Regions from separate parts of the Pseudomonas sp. FP2335 genome, predicted to be linked through region 1. Evidence: riboswitches for the same ligand, from Rfam matches in the RefSeq annotation. Region 1 holds a riboswitch; each other region holds the start of a gene.

Region 1 (5,897 bases):
AACAGCCAGGCGCTGATCAGGCCCAGGGCCAGCCAGAACGCCACGTTGGTCAACTGCGATGCGATCTTGAACTGCGCTTCCAGCGCTTCTGGTGCCAGCATCGAATGCACTTCCGGTTGCGGTGCGCCAATCACGTGGGGAACCACCAGGATTGCCGCCCCCAGTACTTTGAGCAGCCAGTTGCGACCGAATACGATCAGCGCGATACCGGCGGCGGTGGACGCTGCGGTACCGATCCACCACGTCTGGCGCAGTGCGAGGTCGGCGGCAGCCGTGCCCGGTAGCTCAGGCGGCAGCCCCAGGGTCGGTGCCAGTACGAAGGTCGCGTAACCAGCCAGCCCCCATAGCAGCCCTTGGGCGGTGCGGGTTGGCGCGCGCAGGGTGTACAGGCCGGCGAGCATCAGTGCGAAACCGACCGCCACTACCAGGTTGCCACCTGTGGTAGAGAGTACGCGCTGCCAGCCGTCTTCCGGCTCCCAGGCTTCGGCGTCGTGGGTATGGGCAGCGGTGCCGGCGGTATGCTCGTGCATCACCTCGGCAGGGGCTTTTTCAAAGGTTTCCGCCTGCAAAATCAGCGGGGCGACCCAGAAACTTTGCAGCAGGGTCAGCAGCAGGGCGGCCAAAAGTCCGGTGAACCCTGCGGTTTGCGCAATACGCTTGATCATGTCGGCAGGTCTCAATGGCACGGGAACGCGGCGCTGTGGCGGGTATCGTGGGCAGCGTTGTGCACCGCCTCGATATGCGAGAAACCGGCGAAATACACCAGGCACGCGCCGAGGATCGACGCACCGATGGCGGCGGTCAGGCGTTGGCTCAGGGTAGAGGTGCGGCTGGCGGAGTGCGAGGTGCTGCTGATGATCGACATGGCGCGTCCCTTTCAGGTGTCTGGGTGAAACGAGCGCATGAAAACCCCGCGAGCCAGGCACGCAGGGTTCTGAACAGCGCCCGCCCACCGCGGGTTTGTTATCTGATTTTTTCGGGCCGGTCTCCGGGCTTGCGAGGGGCTCAATGCCTGAAAACGTCGCCTTCCCATGCCTTGGGCACAGTGGATATGACGTTTCGCTCGCTTACCGTTGCGGGGGCAGCACCGGACTGTCATGCGTACATGAGTCACCGGTTTCCCGTTTCACCCTTTGCAGGGCACCCGAAACAAGATGTGTAGGAGAGCATGGGGGGGGGAGGGGAGTCAATTGGGATGTGGTTTTTGGTGGTGGTGGTGGTGGTGGTGTACATATCCGTTTCTTCGGTAACGGCCGCTTATGGTTCCGCTCTTACAGCGGGTCACTTTGGAAAAGCCCCAAAGTAACCAAAGGGCTCTTGCCCCAACACTCGGCACCTCGCCTAGGCTCGGTGTGCCCTCACTCCGGCTTGAATCCGTGGGCCGCCGTCATGGGCCATCCCTGGCCCAGGACGGCTAACCCGGCGTCCTGCCGGGTTGCCCACGGATTCAAGCCTGCGTTCGGCCAGCGTGTTTAACGGGGCAAGTGAGATCAAAAGCCAGAGCGCGGCGGCCTTAGAGGCGACCGGCATTTTTTATGGTGTTCACCCTCGACTGTGGGATCTGGCTAGCCTGCGATGCAGGCGACTCGGTACATCAGACGCACCCAGTTGATGCCATCGCAGGCAAGCCAGTTCCCACAGGGGAACCCGCCCGCTTTCTCGATCAGGCCGGCTGTCAGGCCGCCCAAATCCATGTCGGATTAAGGGCACACCGAGCCTGGGCGAGGTGCCGAGTGTTGGGGCAAGAGCCCTTTGGTTACTTTTGGGCTCTTTCCTAAAGTGAGCTGCCGTAAGGAGTCGCCGTTACCTAAATAACGGATATGTACACGAACCCAACCCCATCATTGACCATCCCCCAAGCACTGCGTAGCCTTGCACCCTCGAGGTTCTTCGGCCCAGGCCGAAGCTAAGAAGGGAACGCGGTCCAAGCCGCGGCTGCCCCCGCAACTGTAAAGGGTTCAGTTGACTGCCACGCCACTGCCGACAAGGCGGGAAGGCGCAGCCAGCGCCGGTCGCAAGACCTGCAAGCCCCAAGCCAGGAGACCTGCCTCGCAATCGATTTTTCAATTCAACCGGGCGGGGTGATCCGGTGACGAAATCCGCTGCTGCGCACTGTCGCAGGGCCTATCGTCCCGTATGCCCGCCCCCAAGGGCATCCGATGAAAACACTGGCCAAACTCCCCGTCACCATCGTTACCGGCTTTCTTGGCTCGGGCAAAACCACCTTGCTGCGCCATATGCTCGACAACGCCCAGGGCCGTCGTATCGCCGTGATCGTCAACGAATTCGGCGAGTTGGGCATTGACGGTGAAATCCTCAAGCAGTGCTCCATCGGTTGCACCGAAGAAGAAGCCAACGGCCGTGTCTACGAGCTGGCCAACGGCTGCCTGTGCTGCACCGTGCAGGAAGAGTTCTTCCCGGTGATGCGCGAGCTGGTTGCCCGGCGCGGCGACCTCGACCATATCCTCATTGAAACCTCCGGCCTGGCTCTGCCAAAACCCCTGGTACAAGCCTTCCAATGGCCGGAAATCCGTAGCGCCTGCACGGTTGACGCGGTGATCACCGTGGTCGATAGCCCAGCCGTGGCCGCCGGCACCTTCGCCGCATTCCCGGACCAAGTCGACGCCCAGCGCAAACTCGACCCGAACCTGGACCACGAATCGCCGCTGCACGAGTTGTTCGCCGACCAACTGGCCAGCGCCGACTTGGTGATCCTCAACAAATCCGACTTGATCAGCCCGGAAGACCTGGCCCGTGTGCGCCTGGAAGTCGCCGAAGAACTGCCGCCGGCCGTGAAGATCATCGAAGCCAGCAGCGGCCGTCTGCCGCTGGACGTGCTGATTGGCCTGGGCGCCGGCGCCGAAGAGCATATCGACGCTCGCCACAGCCATCACGATCATCACCACGAAGGTGAAGACGACCACGACCACGACGCCTTCGACTCGATTTCCATCGACCTGCCGCAAGCCGACGAGGCGCTTTTGCTCGACGCCCTGACCCAGCTGGTGGTGCAACACGGCATCCTGCGCGTCAAAGGCTTCGCCGCGATCCCGAACAAGCCGATGCGCCTGCTGATCCAGGGCGTAGGCACGCGTTTCGATAAGCACTTCGATCGCGCCTGGGCTGCCGACGAAGCACGCATCACACGTCTGGTACTGATCGGTCAGGACCTCGATGCGGCGGGTCTCGAAGCGCAACTGCGCGCTGCGCTCAGCGTTTAACCCATGCACCTGCTCAGGACCCAGCCCGGTGGTTTCGTCTCGGACGACAATATTGCCGACCTTGGCCAAACCCCCGCTGAACTGGTGATCCTGTGCAGCGGCGACTCCAGCCTGGCGCTGCTGGCCGAAGCGGCCCAGCAGTTGCCCGACGATTACCCGAGCCTGCGCCTGGCCAACCCCATGCAGGTGCAGAACCACGCCTCGGTCGACCTGTATGTCGACGAGGTGTTGCGCCACGCCAAGGTCATCCTGATCTCGCTGCATGGTGGCATCGGCTATTGGCGTTACGGTATCGAACGTCTGGTGGAGCTGGCCGAACGCGGTGTTCAACTGATCCTGGTGCCGGGCGACGATCGTCCCGACCCGGAACTCAGCGGTTTGAGCACCGTTGGCGCACAAGAACGTGATCGCCTGTGGCACTTCCTGCGCCAGGGTGGCTTGGGCAATGCGCTGGATTTCTATCGCTGCCTGGCCAGCGCTTACCTGGGGCGCGACTATGCCTGGGCCGAGCCGCAAACCCTGCCGCGCACGGCGATTTATCACCCGCACAAAGCCAACCCCCGCTTGAATGACTGGCAGGCGGATTGGCAGGCCGAGTTTCCGGTGGCCGCGGTGCTGTTCTACCGCTCTCACTTGCAGGCGGCCAATACCGGTTTTATCGATGTGTTTTGCCAACGCTTGCAGGCTGCGGGCCTGAACCCGTTGCCGATAGCGGTGGCCAGTTTGAAAGAGCCCGGCTGCCTGACGGTCGTCGAGGACCTGCTCGATGAGGTCGGCGCGGGGCTGATCCTCAACACCACCGGGTTTGCCCAATCCAGTCCGGAAGCGCCGCATTTGCGCCCGTTTCGCCGCAATATCCCGGTGATCCAGGCGATTTGCGCCCAAGACAACGAGCCGGGCTGGCAGGCCAGTGAACAAGGCCTGGGCCCGCGCGACTTGGCGATGCATATTGCCTTGCCGGAGCTGGACGGGCGCATCATCAGCCGGCCGATCAGCTTCAAGGATCTGGCCTGGCGCAGTGAGCGCAGCCAGTCGGATGTGGTGTGTTACCGCGCCGCGCCCGAGCGCATGGATTTTGTTGCCGAACTGGCGCGCCGTTGGGTCGAATTGGCACGGGTGCCGAATGCGCAGAAACGCATCGCGCTGATCCTCGCCAACTACCCGACCCGCGACGGCCGTATCGGCAACGGCGTGGGCCTGGACACACCGGCGGCGACGCTGAACATCCTGCGTGCCCTGCAAGCCGAAGGGTATCCGCTGCCCGCCGAATTGCCCCCGAATGGAACGGCCCTGATCCATGACCTGCTCGGTGGCGTCACCAACGACCTCGACAGTATTGATCTGCGTCCCTGTCACCAAAGCCTGGGCCTGGACGACTACGAGGCGATGTTCAAACGCCTGCCCGAAGCCAATCGCCAGGCGGTTATTGAGCGTTGGGGCGCGCCCCATAACGATCCGATGTTCCGCGACGGCCGCATGATGATCGCCGGCCTGCGCCTGGGCCTGACTTTCGTCGGCATCCAGCCTGCGCGGGGTTATCAGGTGGACGCCAGCGCGGTGTACCACGATCCCGATCTGGTGCCGCCTCATGGCTACCTGGCGTTCTACTTCTGGCTGCGTCACACCTATGGCGCCCACGGCGTGATCCATGTGGGCAAGCACGGCAACCTGGAATGGCTGCCGGGCAAGGGCGTTGGCCTGTCGGAAAACTGCTGGCCCGATGCGCTGCTGGGGCCGTTGCCGAATATCTACCCGTTTATCGTCAACGATCCGGGCGAGGGTGCCCAGGCCAAACGCCGCACCCAGGCGGTGATCATCGACCACCTGATGCCGCCGCTGACCCGTGCCGAAACCTACGGCCCATTGCGCGACCTGGAACTGCTGGCGGACGAGTATTACGAAGCGCAACTGCTCGATCCTCGCCGCGCCCTCGAGCTGCAAAAGGACATCCTCAAGTTGGTGCGCGAAACCCGCATCGACCAAGAGCTTGAACTGGATAAAGAAGCTGACGCCGCCATCTGGCTCCCGCGCCTCGACACTTATCTGTGTGACTTGAAGGAGTCACAGATCCGCGACGGCCTGCACATTTTTGGCGAGTCGCCTGACGGCCGTTTGCGCATCGACACTTTGCTCGCGCTGCTGCGTATCCCCCGTGGTGATGGGCGCGGTGCGCAGTCGAGTTTGCTGCGGGTATTGGCCAAGGCCTTCGAGTTGGGCTTCGATCCGTTGGATTGTGCACTCGCCGAACCCTGGACCGGTCGTCGTCCCCTGGTGTTGCAGAAGATCGACCCGCAGTTGTGGCGTACCGCCGGCGATACCCGCGAGCGCCTGGAGCTCTATGCGGCGCGCTTGATCGAACAGGCTCTGGAAGGCCCGCTTGAGCAACTGGAGGAGCCTGGCTGGGAAGGCGTGAAGGCCGTCATTGAAAGCCTGCGCATCGTCGTTGCGCCGCGCCTGGATGCCTGTGGTCCGGCGGAAATGCGCGGCCTGCTGGATGCCTTGAGCGGTCGGTTCGTGCCGGCGGGGCCGAGCGGTGCGCCGAGTCGCGGGCGCCTGGATGTACTGCCCACCGGGCGTAACTTTTTCACGGTGGACGTGCGCAACCTGCCGACCACCACGGCCTGGCGCATCGGTTTTCAATCCGCCAACCTGATCCTTGAGCGGCACTTGCAGGAT
Region 2 (5,897 bases), 1.8 Mb from region 1:
GACGCCGGGTGGACCGAAAGCCTGATCTATCTGTGGGGCAAGCACGGCGTAGGGCGTACTCACCTGTTGCAGGCCGCGTGTTTGCGTTTTGAACAGATGGGCGAGCCGGCGGTTTATTTGCCGTTGGCCGAGTTGATGGATCGCGGTATCGGTATCTTCGACCACCTTGAGCAATATGAGCTGGTCTGCCTGGACGATCTACAGGCCATCGCCGGCAAGGCGGAGTGGGAAGAGGCGTTGTTTCATCTGTTCAACCGTTTGCGTGACAGCGGCCGGCGCTTGCTGATCGCTGCATCCACCTCGCCGCGGGAGCTGCCGGTCAAGCTGGCGGATCTCAAATCTCGCCTGACCCTGGCGCTGATCTTCCAGATGCGTCCCCTGTCTGACGAGGACAAATTGCGTGCCCTGCAATTGCGGGCCTCCCGTCGCGGCCTGCACCTCACCGATGAGGTCGGGCACTTCATTCTGACCCGCGGTACCCGCAGCATGAGCGCGTTGTTCGATTTGCTCGAACAGCTCGATCAGGCCTCTCTGCAAGCCCAGCGCAAGCTGACGATTCCTTTCCTCAAGGAAACCCTCGGCTGGTAGCCAGCCCTTTGTTTTCGGGGCTTTCGGCAAAATCCAGGCGCCAGAAAACCTGCGTTTGGGCCGGGTTAACCACGCAAATCGGTCGCATAGGGTGTTAAGGGCTTAGATGTCATCGTCCAAACAAGAAGTCACATAGATCACGATTGAATTTGCAAATCGATCTGATAGCGGGCATAGTCTCGGCTTCTTTACACATCAGCCACGGTCGTGCCCATGCTAAATCGCTTCGCACCCCTCGTGCCTCTCGCACTCGTTACCCTGTTGTTTGGTTGCGCCTCCCACCCTCAACAGGTGGCCGAGCAGCAAAAACCTCAGGTTCAAAATCAGGCAAAATTCGTCGCTGCACAGTCTGCTTCTGTTTATGAAGAAGAGCTGGCGACTGAAAAGGAACTGGGCGCCTTCTCCGGCAACAAGCCTTACCAGCTTCCAGTCCTGGCCGACAGCATTCTCGAACGCGGCATGTCCCTGATCGGTACCCGTTACCGTTTCGGTGGTACCTCTGAAGCCGGTTTCGACTGCAGCGGCTTCATCGGCTACCTGTTTCGTGAAGAAGCTGGCATGAACCTGCCACGCTCCACTCGCGAAATGATCAACGTGAATGCACCGTTGGTCGCACGCAACAACCTCAAGCCCGGTGATCTGCTTTTCTTTAGTACTGCTGGCCGTGGTCGCGTAAGCCATGCCGGTATCTACCTGGGCGATAACCAGTTTATCCACTCAAGCAGCCGTCGCAGTGGCGGTGTCCGAGTCGACAACCTGGGCGATAGCTACTGGAGCAAAACCTTCATCGAAGCCAAGCGTGCACTCGCCATGGCCCCGACGACGGTTACCGCTAGCAAGTAAACTTAAAGTGATACTTGAAGTTTGACGTGTAAGCGCTAGAATCCCTGGATATTGTTGTAAACCGTACGCGCGAGCTCTGCTTGCGCGTTCTGGTTTTCAGCGTTCGGCAGCGAAAGCCGCATCCAGACCAGGATTGTTCTGCACATGTCGACCTCGGCCCGCCTGATTCTTATTGTTTGCGCCGCGCTCCTCAGCGCCTGCGCCAGCCGTCCACCGCCCGCTCCCGTAGCGGTGAAGCCCAAGCCGGTGTTCAACTATTCCACCCAGAATTTCTCGCCTGTCGCCGAAGACGTACTCTTTCGCGCGCTCGGCCTGGTCGGTACGCCTTATCGCTGGGGCGGCAACACGCCGGACTCAGGCTTTGATTGCAGCGGCCTGATCGGTTTTGTCTACCGCGATGCGGCCGGCATCTCCCTGCCACGCACCACCCGCGAACTGATCGTGATGCGCGCCCAGGATGTGAGTGAAGAGAACCTGCAAACCGGTGATCTGCTGTTCTTTGCCACCGGCGGCGGCTCACAGGTCAGCCATGCCGGCATCTATGTGGGCGAGGGCCGCTTCGTGCACGCGCCGCAAACCGGCGGCACGGTGAAGCTGGACACCTTGTCCAAGGCGTATTGGCAGAATGCTTACCTGAGCGCCAAGCGCGTGTTGCCAGGGAATCTGGCACGTAATCCCTGAGCTGACAGAGATCTGAATGTGGGAGCGGGCTTGCTCGCGAAGGCGCCGGATCAGACCACACATCTGTGACTGACACACCGCCTTCGCGAGCAAGCCCGCTCCCACATGGGTTTTGTGGTCTGAAGCCTGTCTACTTAGCCGCCGACACCCGCCACACCTTATTTCCCACATCATCTGCCACCAGCAAATCCCCCTGCTGATCAATCACCACGCCCACCGGCCGGCCCATGGCTTTCTCGTCTTTGTCGAGGAACCCGGTCAGCACATCCACCGGCTGTCCCTTGGGCTGGCCAGCCTCGAACGGTACGAAGATCACCTTGTAGCCACTGTGGGGCTTGCGATTCCACGAACCATGCTGGCCGATGAATGCGCCATTCGTGAAGGGGGCGGGCAATTTGCTGTTCTCTGCAAACGTCAGTCCCAGCGAGGCGGTATGCGGGCCTACGGCGTAGTCTGGTGCAATCGCCTTGGCCACCAGGTCGAGGTTTTGCGGATTGACTCGCGCATCCACATGCTGCCCGTAGTAGCTGAACGGCCAGCCATAGAAGGCGCCATCCTGAACCGAGGTGATGTAGTCCGGCACCAGGTCGCTACCGATTTCATCGCGCTCGTTCACCGCCGTCCACAGCTTGCCGCTTTGTGGTTCCCAGGCCATGCCGTTAGGGTTGCGCAGGCCCGAGGCGAAAATGCGGTGCTGGCCGCTGGCGCGGTCTACTTCCCAGATCGCCGCCCGGCCTTCTTCTGCCTGCAGGCCGTTTTCACCAACGTTGCTGTTGGAGCCTACGCTTACGTACAGCTTGCGGCCGTCTTTGCTCGCCACCACGTTCTTGGTCCAGTGGTGGTTGATGCTGCCGCCGGGTAGGTCGACCACCTTGGTACCGGCTGCCTTGATCGCGGTTGCTCCCGGTTGGTAGGGGAAGCGCAGCAGCTTGTCCGAGTCCGCCACATACAGATCATTGCCCACCAGGGTCATGCCGAAGGGCGAATTGAGGTTTTCAAGAAATACTGTCCGGGTCTCGGCGATGCCATCGTGGTCGGCATCGCGCAGCAACGTGATGCGATTCGGGCTAGGCACACCTGCACCGGCTCGGCCCATGACCTTTTCCATTACCCAGCCACGAATGCCCTTTGAGTCATCGGGTTTGGGCGGCGCATTGGTTTCTGCCACCAGTACGTCGCCATTGGGCAGCACATACAGCCAGCGCGGGTGGTCCAGGCCCTCGGCAAACGCCGCCACCTGGGTGCCCGCGGCGGGAGTTGGCTTCGCACCCGCAGGCCAGCCGATGGCTGGCGCGATGTTTACCGTGGGGATCAGGGTCTTGTTCGGCTCCGGTAGCTTGGGGGAAGGCCCGGTTCCGTCAGACACTTGCAAGGTCGAACTTTCACCGCAGGCGGCGAGGGCGCCTGCGAACATGATCAGTAGGGCAAGTCGGGTCTTGTGCATGTTTTTCTCCTGGGTACCTGCAAGGGTAGAGGCATGCAGCGGTCCGATGGTTCAAGTGCGAAGCCGGCTTTAATTGACGCTCCACCCCCAACCCTCTACCCTTCGCGACTTGTTCCAGGTGCTCTGTGACCCACGGGTCGACCGAGTGAAACAGGGAAGCCGGTGAGTGAGCGCACTTGTACACAGTGCTGCCGCGATCCCGGCGCTGCCCCCGCAACGGTAAATGAGTCAAGACCCTGCTTTCTGCCACTGTATCGCCCCGCGATATGGGAAGGCGCAGCGTCGGCGATCGCCACTCATGAGCCCGGAGACCGGCCTGAAACATCCAACAGCATCACGGTGGGCGATGCTTGGCTGTCTGTTTTGTCTTTTTCCTGCCCGCCGTTTTTTGTCCAGCCCCAACGGAGAGCTGCCATGACCGATTCCCCTGAACGCGACGAACGCCACCTGGCGCGCATGCTGCGCAAAAAAGCCGTGATCGACGAGCGCATCGCCAACTCGCCCAACGAATGCGGTTTGCTGCTGGTGCTCACCGGCAACGGCAAAGGCAAGAGCAGCTCTGCGTTCGGCATGCTGGCTCGGGCCATGGGCCACGGCATGCAGTGCGGTGTGGTGCAGTTCATCAAGGGGCGCAACAGCACGGGCGAAGAGCTGTTCTTCCGCCGCTTCCCTGAGCAAGTGCGTTTTCACGTCATGGGCGAAGGCTTCACCTGGGAAACCCAGGACCGCCAACGTGACATCGCCGCCGCCGAAGCCGCCTGGGCGGTGTCCCGCGAGCTGCTGCAAGATCCCGCCATCGGCCTTGTCGTGCTTGACGAACTGAACATCGCCCTCAAACACGGCTACCTCGATCTGGACCAAGTACTCAGCGACCTGCAAGCCCGTCCGCCGATGCAACACGTGGTGGTCACCGGCCGTGGCGCCAAGCCCGAGCTGATCGAAATGGGCGACACCGTCACCGAAATGGGCATGCTCAAGCACGCGTTCCAGGCCGGTATCAAGGCACAGAAGGGCGTCGAACTTTGAATCAGCCCCGTCATTGCCCGGCCGTCTTGATCGCCGCACCGGCGTCCGGCCAGGGCAAAACCACCGTCACCGCCGCGCTCGCCCGTTTGCACCGCAACCTGGGGCGCAAGGTGCGCGTGTTCAAATGCGGGCCGGACTTTCTCGACCCGATGATCCACGAGCGCGCCAGTGGTGCGCCGGTGTATCAATTGGACATGTGGATGGTGGGAGAGCAGGAAAGTCGTCGCCTGTTGTGGGAAGCCGCCGGCGAGGCTGACCTGATCCTCATTGAAGGCGTGATGGGCCTGTTCGACGGCACGCCGTCCAGCGCTGACCTGGCGCGCCACTTTGGCGTGCCGGTGCTCGGTGTGATCGACGGCACCGCCATGGCCCAGACCTTCGGTGCCCTTGCGCTGGGCCTGGCGCGTTATCAGCCGGACCTGCCGTTCGCCGGCGTGCTGGCCAACCGCGTGGGCACGCTGCGCCACGCACAATTGCTCGAAGGCAGTCTGACCGAAGGCCTGCGTTGGTACGGGGCGCTGTCCCGCGAGACCGGGATCGAATTGCCCAGCCGCCACCTAGGCCTGGTACAAGCCAGCGAACTGAATGACCTCGACCTGCGCCTCGATGCCGCCGCCCAAGCCCTGGGCAGCAGTTGCGAAGTCGCATTGCCGCCGCCGGTGACGTTCGCTGCGCCGCAGATCATTGAGGCCGAGCCGTTGCTCAACGGCGTACGCATTGCCGTGGCTCGCGACGAAGCCTTCGCCTTCACCTACGGCGCCAGCCTCGATCTGTTGCGGGCGATGGGCGCCGAGTTGCACTTCTTCTCGCCGATCCATGACCGCCAATTGCCTGACGCCGACAGCCTGTATCTGCCGGGTGGTTACCCGGAATTGCATCACCAGGCGCTGTCGGAAAATACCGCGATGCTCGATGCGATCCGTGCCCATCACGCTGCTGGCAAACCACTGCTCGCCGAGTGCGGCGGCATGTTGTACCTGCTGGACTCGCTCACCGATGTCGACGGCCAGCGTGCCGAGTTGCTCGGTCTGCTGCAGGGCGATGCCGTGATGCAAAAGAAACTGGCCGCCCTGGCCCTGCAAAATGTCGAACTGCCGGAAGGCACATTGCGCGGTCACACCTATCACCACTCCCTGACCAGCACCGACTGCACGCCGATTGCCCGTGGCGTGAGCCCCAACGGTGGGCGTGGTGCCGAGGCGGTTTTCCGACAGGGGCGGATGACGGCTTCCTACGTGCACTTTTACTTTCCGTCGAATCCGGCGGCGGTGGCGGCACTGTTTGCGCCAGACCGGGAGGGCGCTATCGCAGGCAA
Region 3 (5,897 bases), 1.5 Mb from region 1:
GAGCGGCACGCCCAGCGTACGCGCGGCGGGGCCGCACACCTTGTTGCTGGACGGGCCGGGCATGGTCGAGGCGTTGCGCTTGCTGACGCCGGGGTTGAGCGATGAAGAACGTCGGCAGGCGCCATTGTCACCGCTGTATGGCGACTTCAACGGGTTACCGCCGGCGTTGATGTGGGTGGGCACGTTGGACCCGCTTAAAGACGACACGCTGTTGATCGCCGAGCGCTGGCCTGGGACTGAGGCGTACCTGGTGCCCGAAGCGGCGCATGGGTTTATTCATTTTCCGCTGGGGGTGGGAGCGGCGGTGCTGGAGCACAGCCGGGCGTGGATTCTGCAACGGATTCAGGCGGTAAGCGCCGTGGGTGAACCGTGACAATGCTGATCCAGCCGGTTGATACGCCGGCTATTCCCGAGGTACTGGCCTTTGTGCTGCACGCCCGTGGCGAGCTGTTTCCCAAGCTCAGCGATGCAGGTATGCCGAACGATCTTGCACAGTTCGAGGCGGTTTACGTGCAAGGCAGCGGCCGGTTTTTGATCGCCCGCGCTGGCGACGAAATTGTTGCCGCGATTGGCTACTTGCCCTATGACGGGCGTTTTCCCCAGTTGGATTACCAGGGGCGCCGGACGGTGGAAGTGGTGCGCCTGTTTGTGCTGCCAGCGTTCCGCCGTTCTGGATTGGCGAGGGAGTTGTACCGTGCGCTGGAGGCGCTGGCGCACGCGCAGGGGGTGGAGGTGATGTACCTGCACACCCATCCGTTTCTGCCGGGTGCGATTGAGTTTTGGCGGCGGCAGGGGTTTGCGGTGGTGGACGTGGAAGCTGATCCGGTGTGGCAGACCACGCACATGCAGCGGCTGCTGTAGTGGCCTGAAGAAGCACCACTGGACTCCCCGTGTTTAGTTGGAACGCAGCCGCAGTATCTGCGCGCCGTCGAACGGGTCTGTGAGGTAGTGCGCCTGCACCCCGAATGTGTCTTGCAAACGCTGCGGCGTCAGCACTTCCAGCGGCTTGCCCAGCGCCACCAATCGCCCGTGGTCCAGCACCGCCAGGCGATCACAGGTCAGCGCCTGGTTCAGGTCATGCAGGGCAATCAGCGTCGTCACCGGCAGCGCTTGCACGCCTTTCAAGATCGCCAGTTGATGCTGAATATCCAGGTGATTGGTCGGCTCATCCAGCAACAGGATCTGCGGCCGTTGCGCCAGGGCGCGGGCGATGTGCACGCGTTGGCGCTCGCCGCCGGAAAGGCTGCGCCAGGCGCGTTGGGCCAGGTGGGTGGCGTCCACGTCGTGCAGGGCTTGGCGCACGATGGCGTCGTCTGCATCCGACCACGGGCTCAGCGCCGACAGCCACGGCGTGCGGCCCAGGGCCACGGCGTCGAACACGCGGATGGCGTCATCGGTGTCGGCCTGTTGCTCTACCACGGCCAACTGTTGCGCGATGCTGCGGCGCGACAGCTGCCCGAGGCGCTGGCCGCCCAGCAGCACGTCGCCACGCGCCGGGGTACGCAACCCGGCGAGCAGCTTGAGCAGGGTGGATTTGCCGGAACCGTTCGGCCCGACGATACCGAGGGTCTCGCCCAGCTCCACGTCCAGGTGAATGTCGCGCAGCAACTCGGCTTCGCGCACCCTGAAGCCCAGGCCACGGCAACTGAGCACGCTCATCGCGCATTCCTCCGGCCGATCAGGATCAGCGCAAACACCGGCGCGCCTACCAGCGCGGTCACCACACCCACCGGGATCACCTGGCCCTTGATCAAGGTGCGCGACAGCACATCCGCGGCAATCAGGAACAACGCCCCCCCCAACGCGCTGGCCGGCAGCAGGCGCGAATGCCCGGTGCCGAGCAGCAGGCGCACGGCATGGGGGATCACCAAGCCGACAAAGCCGATGGAGCCGACAATCGACACCATCACCGCCGTCACCAACGCCGCGCAACCCACCAGCACAAATTGCACGCGGCGCACCGGGATGCCCAGGGACGCCGCCGAATCTGTGCCAAAGGTGAACGCATCCAGCGCCCGGCGATGCCACAGGCACACCGCCAACCCCACCAGCGCCACCGGCACCGCCAGCCACACCGACGGCCAGCGCACGCCGCTGAGGTTGCCCAGCAGCCAGAACATGATGCCGCGCGCCTGTTCGGAGCTGGCGGATTTGGTGATGAGGAATGCGGTGAGTGCGTTGAACAGCTGCGAACCGGCAATGCCAGCGAGGATGATCTGCCCGGTGCCGCTGGACGAGCCGCTGGCCCGCGCCAATAAAATCACCAGCGCAAACGCCGCCATCGCGCCGACAAACGCGCCAGCCGACAATGAAATCAAGCCGCCGCCCACCCCGATCAGCGCCACCAGCACCGCACCTGTCGAGGCGCCGGCGCTGATGCCCAGCAGGTACGGATCGGCCAGCGGATTGCGCAGCAGCGATTGCAGGATCACCCCGCAGGTCGCCAGCCCGGCACCGCAGGCGGCGGCGACCAGCGCGCGGGTCAGGCGGTAGTTCCACACTACGCCTTCGTCGATGGGGTCGAGCACGTAGCCGGCGCCCCACAGTTTATTGGCCAGCACCTGAAGTACGACCTGCGGCGAGATGGCGGTTTCGCCGATGGCCACGCCGGCGAGCACGGCGGCCAGGAGTAGGGCCAGGGCGAGGAGGGCACGAATCATTTCGGCAGGTCGTAGCCGTCGATGGCCGTGGCCAGTTGCTCAAGGCCGTCGAACATGCGGATGCTGGCCTGCAACGCCAGGGCGTCGAGGATGATGATGCGGTTGTTTTTTACCGCATCCATGTTGCGGGTGACCGGGTCGCTGCGCAGGAAGGCGAGTTTCTTTTCATGGTCGTCGGCAGGGTAGCGGCGGCGGTCCATGCGGGCGATGACGAGGAAGGTCGGGTTGGCCTTGGCGATGGTTTCCCAGCCCACGGCGGGCCATTCTTCATCGGACTGCACCACGTTGCGCAGGCCGAGGGTTTGCAGCATGAATTCGGGAATGCCCTTGTGCCCGGCGACATACGGGTCGCTGGCCAGCTCGGCGCTGGAGAACCACACCAGTGCGCTGGCCTGCTTGAGGCCCTTGCTCTGCACGGTGGCGACGGACTTGGCCAGGCGCGCCTTGAGTTCGCCGTTCAGCTGTTGACCGCGGTCCTGCACATCGAAGATCGCCGCCAGTTGGCTGATGCTTTTGTAGATGGTCTCGATGCGGAACGGCTCCAGCCGCGTGCCGTCGGCGCCCACCAGGTTGTCCTTGCCTTCGCAGTCGGAGGGCAGCAGGTAGGTGGGGATCTGCAGTTCGTGGAATTGCTCACGGGTGCCGACCACGCCTTGTGCGCCGACCACCCATTCCAGCTCGGCGGCCACCAACTGCGGGCGCTTGGCGATCACGGCTTCGAAGCTCGGCTCATTGTTGGCCAGGCGTTCGATGCGCTCGTTCTGTGCCTTGAACTGCGGCAGCACACTGTTGAACCACAGTGAGGTGCCGACCACTTTGTCGCCCACGCCCAACGCATAAAGCATCTCGGTGGCGGCTTGGCCAATGGTCACGCTGCGCGCCGGCGCTTGCTGGAAGGTGAGGGTGCTGCCGCAGTTTTCCAGGGTCAGCGGGTAGTCAGTCGGCGCGGCGTGGGCCAGGGCACAAACACTCAGGCCGGTGAGCAGGGCGGTAATGCGTGGCAGCATGGGGCAATCTCCGTTGGGACCGTACAGGGAGCTGGGGCGGTACGGTAGTGGAAATACAGCCATGAACGCTGCCGGTCCGGCAGGCCAGGGATGCCCTTCCCGGACACCCCGCCGGTTGGTGATAACGCTTGGCCGGCAGGTCTCCTGACTGATGCGTCATCGCCACGCTCCGGCCTTCCCGGACAGCGTCCAGTGGCAGTGGGGAGCAGGCTCAGCACCTACAGTTGCGGGGGCAGTTCCGATTGGCGCGGGTGGCCGCGCTTCGGATTCCCTATTAGTCCCGTTGGGGAACCGGCGCGGTATGGTAGTCGATCTTGGACGTGAGGGCGCGTGTCTCTTATGATGCGCGGCCACGGAACCGCCCCATACAAGGAAAATACAGTGAAACGTTTAGTCGCCCTCGCCCTGATCACCCTGCTCGCCGGTTGTGCGACCCAGGGTAAAAGCGAATCGCAGATTTTCGACGAGGCCGCCACTGCCCATGTCATGTCGCTGCCTGCCGGCGCCAACAAGGTGCGTTTGCACAGCGTCAAGATCGCCAGCCATGGTGTGATCGGCGACATGCTGGCGACTGTCCTGGGCGGCGGCGCGAATGCCGGCCAACTCAGGCAAGAACTGCTCAACGCCCAGCGCCTGGGCGACAGTGGGTTCTTGATCATTGGGGCGCGCAGTTCAATCGACGTGGCGGTTGTTGAGAACGCCTGCGAAGGCCTCGGTTTGCAGGGGATGAATATCTACTACGCGGGCAGTGAGGCGCAGCAGGACAAAGTGCGCCACGCGGTTGAACAGGCCCGGGCGCAATTTCACTTCATCAATACCCAGTGACCACCGGTCTGTAGTGAGCGGGCTTGCCCCGCGCTGGGTGGCGAAGCCGCCCCAAACCCAGGCACCTCGGTCTTTCTGATACACCGGGTTGTCTGGATTTGGGGCGGCTTCGCCACCCAGCGCGGGGCAAGGGTGTCAGCCCGGCCGGGGGTTATTTGCGGTCCAGCCACACGGTCTGCGCGTTGCAGAATTCCCGCACGCCGAAGTGTGACAGTTCACGGCCAAAGCCGCTTTTCTTGATCCCGCCAAACGCCACCCGAGGGTCGGACACGCTGAAGGCGTTGACGAAAATCCCGCCGGTTTCCAGGCGGTTGGCTATATCCCGCGCCTTCGCCGCGTCGGTGGTGAAGATGCTCGCGGTCAGGCCGAACTCGCTGTCATTCGCCAGCGCTACCGCGTGGTCGGCGTCGCGGGCGGTGATGATCGAGGCTACCGGGCCGAACAGTTCCTGTTTGAACGAGGTCATCTGGTCGGTGACGCCTGCCAGTACGGTCGGCTCATAGTAGTTGCCGGCACCGGCGACTTTATGGCCGCCCAGTAGCAGGGTCGCGCCTTCTTCAAGAGTCGCCTGGACCTGGCCGTGCAGCTCGTCGCGCAGGTCGAAGCGGGCCATCGGGCCGATGTACGTGGCGGCGGATGTCGGGTCGCCCATCACCAGGGCACGGCTGGCTGCGAGGAATTTTGCGGTAAAGGCTTCGGCCACGCCGGCTTCGATGATCAGACGCTTGGCAGCTGCGCAGACTTGCCCGCTGTTCTGGAAGCGGCCAATCACGGCGGCTTGCACCGCGGCGTCAAGGTCGGCGTCGTTGAGCACGATGAACGGGTCGGAGCCGCCCAGTTCCAGCACACACTTTTTCAGCGCGGCACCGGCCTGGGAGCCGATGGCCATACCGGCGCGCACGCTGCCGGTGAGGGTGACGGCGGCGATGCGCGGGTCGGCGATGGCTTTGGATACGCCGTCGGTCGTCACGTTGATCACTTCGAACAGGCCTTCAGCAAAGCCGGCTTTTTTGAATGCCTGCTGCATCAGGTAGGCGCTGCCCATCACGTTCGGCGCGTGCTTGAGCACGTAGGTGTTGCCGGCGAGCATTGTCGGCACGGCGCCGCGCAGCACTTGCCAGACCGGGAAGTTCCACGGCATCACCGCGAGGATCGGGCCCAGTGGGCGGTATTCGATATGGGCGCTGCCGTTGTCCACCAGGGTCGGCTCCGGGGCGAGCATGGCCGGGCCCTGGGCGGCGTACCAGTCACTGAGCTTGGCGCATTTTTCGATTTCGGCGCGGGCCTGGGCGATGGGCTTGCCCATTTCCAGGGTGATCATCTGCGCCATCTCTTCGGCTTGTTCGCGCAGGGCGGCGGCCAGGGCCAGCAGCCGTTCGGCGCGCTGGCTGAGCGGCTGGTGGCG

What was found. Region 1 has a riboswitch for cobalamin ahead of cobW (cobalamin biosynthesis protein CobW). Riboswitches for the same ligand answer to the same signal wherever they lie in the genome.
Region 2: another riboswitch for cobalamin. It lies ahead of cobO (cob(I)yrinic acid a,c-diamide adenosyltransferase); the one in region 1 lies ahead of cobW (cobalamin biosynthesis protein CobW).
Region 3: another riboswitch for cobalamin. It lies ahead of PSH81_RS18290 (ABC transporter substrate-binding protein); the one in region 1 lies ahead of cobW (cobalamin biosynthesis protein CobW).

The regions. Positions count from the first base shown of each region.
Region 1 covers NZ_CP117437.1:2,554,809-2,560,705, forward strand. The annotation lists gene PSH81_RS11405 (CbtA family protein) at 1-665, opposite strand, end outside; gene PSH81_RS11410 (CbtB domain-containing protein) at 677-865, opposite strand; cobalamin riboswitch at 962-1,163, opposite strand; cobalamin riboswitch at 1,867-2,067, shown strand; gene cobW (cobalamin biosynthesis protein CobW) at 2,160-3,221, shown strand; gene cobN (cobaltochelatase subunit CobN) at 3,225-5,897, shown strand, end outside.
Region 2 covers NZ_CP117437.1:4,334,413-4,340,309, reverse strand. The annotation lists gene hda (DnaA regulatory inactivator Hda) at 1-588, shown strand, start outside; gene PSH81_RS19445 (C40 family peptidase) at 802-1,431, shown strand; gene PSH81_RS19440 (C40 family peptidase) at 1,576-2,112, shown strand; gene PSH81_RS19435 (sorbosone dehydrogenase family protein) at 2,243-3,556, opposite strand; cobalamin riboswitch at 3,656-3,891, shown strand; gene cobO (cob(I)yrinic acid a,c-diamide adenosyltransferase) at 3,971-4,582, shown strand; gene PSH81_RS19425 (cobyrinate a,c-diamide synthase) at 4,579-5,897, shown strand, end outside.
Region 3 covers NZ_CP117437.1:4,081,381-4,087,277, reverse strand. The annotation lists gene PSH81_RS18310 (alpha/beta hydrolase fold domain-containing protein) at 1-373, shown strand, start outside; gene PSH81_RS18305 (GNAT family N-acetyltransferase) at 376-861, shown strand; gene PSH81_RS18300 (ABC transporter ATP-binding protein) at 895-1,659, opposite strand; gene PSH81_RS18295 (iron ABC transporter permease) at 1,656-2,660, opposite strand; gene PSH81_RS18290 (ABC transporter substrate-binding protein) at 2,657-3,667, opposite strand; cobalamin riboswitch at 3,784-3,978, opposite strand; gene PSH81_RS18285 (hypothetical protein) at 4,049-4,492, shown strand; gene PSH81_RS18280 (aldehyde dehydrogenase family protein) at 4,644-5,897, opposite strand, start outside.